DNA from 2 places in the Paenibacillus baimaensis genome. Region 1 is predicted to be linked to the other one. Evidence: predicted binding sites of a transcription regulator. Region 1 holds the regulator's gene; the other holds the start of a gene.
What was found. The regulator Rex, encoded in region 1, represses fermentation and respiration genes when NADH is low (regulators of the CRP and FNR family bind a similar motif). The targets are predictions, from matches to a motif close to TTGTGAAATATTTCACAA.
Positions count from the first base shown of each region.

Region 2: nadA (quinolinate synthase NadA) is a predicted target of Rex. The motif match lies at 1,681-1,698, and genes of this name have one in related genera.

Region 1 covers NZ_JAOQIO010000095.1:144,308-147,524, reverse strand. The annotation lists gene dinG (ATP-dependent DNA helicase DinG) at 1-1,517, shown strand, start outside; gene OB236_RS26855 (redox-sensing transcriptional repressor Rex) at 1,514-2,140, shown strand; gene OB236_RS26850 (inorganic phosphate transporter) at 2,255-3,217, opposite strand, start outside.
Region 2 covers NZ_JAOQIO010000088.1:41,933-45,149, reverse strand. The annotation lists gene nadB (L-aspartate oxidase) at 1-653, opposite strand, end outside; gene nadA (quinolinate synthase NadA) at 693-1,631, opposite strand; gene ftsH (ATP-dependent zinc metalloprotease FtsH) at 1,903-3,217, opposite strand, start outside.

The sequences.
Region 1 (3,217 bases):
TGCTATTTACAGATACGAAGGCAGAAAGTCGGCTGCTTCCAAGCTACAAGCATTTGGTCATTGATGAAGCGCATCATTTTGAAGAGGTGGCCAGCAAGCATCTGGGTATCGAAGTCGTATACGGTGCTTTTGTCGGTACTCTGTGGTGGCTTTACAAGGATAGTCGTAATGGACAACTTCCCATATTAAGCTCAAGGCTGAGCAGGGCAGACGGCGAAAAGGGGCTTGCGTGGAGTCAGATTCTGGATGCGATGCTTCCTGTTCTGCTGCAGATTAAAGAGGAATGGGATGAATTGACAGATTTGCTCTTTCAATTGGTATCAACCCGTTCTGACCCTTCCCAGCAAACTGAAGGCGGACAATTGGTTTACCGGCTTAAAAAGGATGACAAACCACCAAGCTGGGATAAGCTTCTGGTGCTGGAAGAGAACATGTATTTAAAGCTGACTGAAATTTTGAAAAAGCTGGATAAAGTGCTTAACGAAGTAAAGGACCAGCAGGAAGTGCTGGATGTACAGGGTTTGGTGACCGATATTAGCGGTTCGGTGAAGGAACTGTATAGGCTGAGGGACAATCTTCATTTTTTTATGGCTTTGACCGACGATAACTATGTATACTGGCTTGAAGCGGGAACAAGCAAGAGTAAGTCCATTCAGCTTATTAGTGTACCTGTAGATGTCAGTCCGATGCTTCAGGAGCATTTCTTCGAAGCTAAGGATAGTGTGATTATGACCTCGGCGACACTATCAGTTGGCAAGTCCTTTGACTATACATGTGAACAGTTAGGCTTGAATACCAATGAACCCGAGGCCAAACTGAAAACGGTCCAATTGCAATCGCCATTCAATTATCGTCAGCAAGCGCTGGTTGCGATACCAAGAGATTTTCCCAGCATACGCAGCAACTCTGGTGATAAGCATTTTCTGGACAATTTGTCTCAATCCCTGGCGGAGGTAGCCCTGGAAACGAAGGGACGTATGCTGGTGTTATTTACATCCAACCGGATGCTGAAGCTAACCCACGCGGCTTTAAAAGAGAAACTGAGTCCATTCGGTATAGGTGTATTAGGCCAAGGTGTAGATAGCAGCAACCGCAGTAAGCTGACGCGGCTGTTCCAGAATAGTCCTTCCAGTGTATTGCTCGGAACGAGCAGCTTCTGGGAAGGTGTGGATATTCCCGGTGATGCATTAACTTGTCTGGCCATTGTTCGTTTGCCTTTTCAACCACCGAACCATCCTTTGGTTGAAGCAAAGATGGAGAATCTGAAGAAACTGAATTTGAATCCTTTTATGAAATTATCGGTTCCACAAGCAGTCATTCGTTTCAAGCAAGGCTTTGGACGTCTCGTTCGTACGGCCAAGGATAAAGGTATTGTCATTATTTACGATACGCGTGTTATTGATTCGACCTACGGAAAATACTTTTTGTATTCGCTACCCGGACCCAAAATCGAACATATGCCTACGAATCAGCTAGTGGGTAGAATTAAGCAATGGATGGGAGAAAGCGAAGTATGAAAACGATCAAAATATCGGAAGCAGTTGTTCGAAGACTCCCTGTGTATTTACGCTATTTGAATGAACTCAGTAAAAAAAGTGTGCACACCGTTTCTTCACAGGATTTGGGTCAGAAGCTTGATCTGAATCCTGCTCAAATCCGTAAGGATCTCGCTTACTTTGGTGAATTTGGAAAAAAAGGAATCGGCTATGATGTAGATTATCTGATAGAAAAAATTCGCCAAATTCTGAAGTTGGATAAAGTCATTCCAGTCGCATTGGTTGGAGCGGGTAACTTGGGCAGGGCGCTGTGCAATTATAACGCCTACCTGAGGGATAATATGAAAATTGTTGCTATATTTGATGCCCATGAATCGAAGATTGGTGAATCCATTAACAATCTCAAGGTTAAACCTATGGGAGAACTGAAGGAAACCATCAGAAGTCTGCAGGTGAGGATCGGGATCATTACCGTTCCTGCCTTTGAAGCACAAAATGTAGCTAATCAATTTGTGGATGGCGGCGTAGAAGCCATTCTTAATTTTGCTCCGATCATTATTAAGGTGCCTAATGAGATTCGAGTTCATCATGCCGATTTCACTACGGAGCTGCAAAGCCTTGCTTATTATCTGGATGAAGAGTAAGGGTCATAGACAAGAGTTTTAGCTCCTGTATGAAAATGAAAACACACAAAAAGACCGTTCAAAAGCTTTAAGCTTTTGAACGGTCTTTTTGTGATGTTTAAGCAGTTAGAGGATTTATACAAATAAAGCAATGATTTTGTAGATAAGAAATGAAAGTATCATCGAGATCGGAATGGTAATAATCCAGGTCATAACCATCTTACTAACAGTAGCCCATTTAACATCATGAAATCTCATGACCGTACCTGTTCCTATGATGGAGGAAGAGATAACATGTGTGGTCGATAACGGCATGCCAATGGCAGTTGAGGTTTGAATGATGATCGATGAATTCAAATCGGATGCGAAGCCATTGATCGGTTCAATCTTCAGCAGACGGCTGCCCATCGTTTTGATGATTCTGTAGCCACCAATGGAAGTACCTAAGCCCATCGCGGTTGCAGCAGAAATTTTGACCCATAAGGGTACATCCAGATCAGTCTGGTAGCCAAGAGTAACAAGTCCAAACACCATAATTCCCATTGCTTTTTGTGCGTCGTTGCCACCATGGGACAATGAGAGAAGACCAGCAGAAAAGATTTGAAAAAAACGGAACATCCGATTCATCTTGGATCGCGATTGATTGCCATTTACAATGATAAGCTTTCGAATGATCCACATGATCAGAAAGCCTGTAGCGAAGGCGATGATTGGCGAAAGGACCAGGATAATGACAATTTCTTTGAAGCCACTCCAGTTTAAAGCTGCAAAGCCCGCACCGGATATCACGCTGCCTGCCAAAGCTCCGATTAAGGTGTGCGATGATGAGGAAGGAATCCCGTAGTACCAAGTAATGAGGTTCCATATAATAGCTGTTAGCAGTGCAGCGATCAAAATTTCGACGCCATGTGGAATGGTTGCCGGATTAGCCACCTTGCCTCCTACTGTTTTGGCAACCTCGGAGGAATATATCGCACCTATAAAATTTAAAACGGATGCAAAGATGATTGCGAATTTGGGTGTCAGAGCCCTGGTAGAGATAGATGTAGCAATCGCATTGGCTGTATCGTGAAACCCGTTGATAAAATCAAAGATGAG
Region 2 (3,217 bases), on a different contig from region 1:
GCAATATCAGGATTGGTAGTGTACCGAAATAATTGTCCCGCTCCGCCTGTACATAGAATCGTTGCGTTGGCTTTGACAAAAACCCTTTGACCACTCGGCTTTTGCACCAGCGCACCGAGACACTCCCCGTTTTCGGTTATCAAATCTATAACAAAATGATCATCCCAAACCTCAATATTCGGATCCAACTTCGTTTTCTCTGATAAGGATCTTACGATTTCAGCTCCTGTTGCATCCCCGTGAGCATGTAAAATACGGCGGTGACTATGAGCTCCTTCTCTGGTCAGTGCAAACGCTCCATCCTCCAGATCGAACTGCGTACCCATCTTGATCAAATCCCTGACGCCTGCCGGCCCCTCATGCACCAGTACATCAACAGCCTCATGAGAGCACAGCCCTGCTCCAGCTACCAAAGTATCGTGTAGATGATAATCCGGCGAATCATCATCGGCTATAACCGCGGCGATTCCACCTTGAGCATAACGTGTGTTGCTATCGAGCAGCGATTTTTTCGTTACCATCAGCACACTATATTTTTCACTTGCTTTGATAGCGGTAAAAAGACCGGCGATTCCAGCGCCGATCACCATAACATCGGTATGAACTTGAGGCAGCTTGCTGATATCAAAGTCTACTAAATAACGTGGTATCATGAGTACGCTCACTTTCTTCTACAAAGAGAGTAACGCATGCTACTTCACTAGCAGCATGCGCTCCAAGGATGCTCTGGCTTGATCGGCAATATGCGGCGGTACATAAATTTGCGGCTGCATTGTTTCCAGACAGCGTACCACCTTTTTCAAGTTGTTCACTTTCATATTAGGGCAAACCAGGTATTTGGTAGCAAAATGAAACTTTTTGTCTGGGCTGTCTACTCTTAATTGAAACCCGGTTCCATCCTCAGTACCTACTATAAATTCTTGATGCTCTGATTCCTTGCAATATTTGATAATGGCTGTAGTACTTCCCACAAAATCCCCAAGTTTAACCACTTCAGGACGACACTCCGGGTGCACGACAAATTTGGCATTGGGGTACTGCGCTCTCATCTCTTCTACATCTTTAACGGTCAGCATGTCATGGGTGTTGCAGTAACCTTCCCAAATAATCATTTTTTTGTCCGTAAATTTGGAAACATAGTCACCCAGGTTTTTGTCTGGGACCCAAATAATTTCATCGGAATCTACCGACTCGATCACTTTAATGGCATTTGCCGATGTACAGCATATATCGGTTTCTGATTTCACATCAGCTGACGTATTGATATAAGCAACAACTTTAGCATTTGGATGCTGTTTCTTAAGTGCACGGAGACCGTCTACATTAACCATATCTGCCATCGGACAGCCAGCCCGTTCATCGGGAATCAGCACGGTTTTGGTGGGAGCCAGTATCTTTGCACTTTCCCCCATGAAATGTACACCACAAAATACAATGACGTCAGCATCGGTAGTAGCTGCTTTCTGCGCCAAAAGAAAGGAATCACCGCGAAAATCAGCAACTTCCTGAATCTCATCTCTTTGATAATAATGAGCCAATATGATAGCGTTACGTTCCTTCTTTAACTGAAGGATTCGTTCTTTTAACTCGCGCTTTTGATCTTCTTTTCGTTCCAATGCCAGTGCTTCCATAAGAAACCCTCCCTTTCTCTTGAGCTGCAATTGGTTTAATGATATTAATATGTGAAAATGTTCACATAAAGTTTAAAGATTTACACCTAATTTACACAACATCACAGGCTGTGTCAATGCTTAAATAGATGCAAAATGAACTAATTATTCGCACATCCGGCAGCAGGTTCCGTATACCCTCTGCTTGAGTCCAGTTCTCGTTTTTTTGACTCGTTAGCAATAACAAAGCCGACAGCAATGAATATGCCGCCGGCTTGTATAACGCAGTAAATTAAGATTCTTTATTCGGATCTTCTTCAATTGGATGTTTGTCAAAATCAAGCTTATTGGCTTCTGATGTTGTTTCCTGGCCTTGGATATTAATTCTCACATCGGAAGCATCATCAAGACTGCCGTTATCGATGAGTTGAATAATTTCATCCTTTTCCAGAATCTCTTTTACCAATAATGTCTCGGCAATGAGTCGTACTTGATCCGCATATTTCTCCAATGTTTCCTTCGCTTTCGCGTAGCAACTGCGGATAATGGTTTGCATTTCCTGATCGATTTCGTAAGCAATGGCATCACTGTAGTTTTGCTCATGTCCGAAATCACGACCCAGGAATACTTGCCCCTGTACATTGCCAAACTGCATCGGTCCAAGCTTATCGCTCATACCATACTCCATAATCATTTTGCGAACGATGCCAGTCGCACGTTGGAAGTCACTATAGGCACCTGTACCGATTTGTCCGATGAACAACTCTTCCGCCACACGGCCTGCCAACAATCCAGTTACCTTGTCAAGCAGCTCGGTTTTGGTATTCATCATCTTGTCTTCGCCTTCTTTAGGAAGCATCATCACATAGCCGCCTGCGCGACCTCTTGGGATGATTGTTACCTTATGGACCATATCGGCGTTTTCAATATGATATCCGACAATCGTATGTCCGGCTTCATGAAAAGCGACCATACGTTTCTCGCGTTCACTTATAACACGATTCTTCTTCTGGGTACCTACAACCACACGATCAAAAGCTTCGTCCAGCTCACCCATGGAAATATCTTTACGGTTACGTCTGGCGGCGATTAACGCAGCTTCATTCAACAGGTTCTCCAGATCAGCGCCTGTAAATCCGGTCGTATAACGCGCAATCGATTCCAGCTTAACATCTTTATTTAATGGCTTATTGCGAGCATGAACTTTTAATACTTCTTCACGGCCTTTGACATCTGGACGGTCAACCGTAATTTGACGGTCAAAGCGTCCTGGACGCAGTAATGCCGGATCGAGAATATCAGGTCTGTTCGTAGCGGCGACAATAATAATGCCTTCGTTAGCTCCGAAACCATCCATTTCTACAAGCAATTGGTTCAATGTCTGCTCACGCTCGTCATGTCCGCCGCCTAAACCTGCGCCACGCTGACGACCTACAGCATCGATCTCATCGATAAAAATAATACATGGTGCGTTCTTCTTGGCATTCTCGAACAAATCACGTACACGCGATGCCCCAACACCTACGAACATTTCAACAAAATCCGAGCCGCTTATGCTGAAGAACGGAACACCAGCTTCACCAGCTACAGCCCGTGCAAGCAAGGTT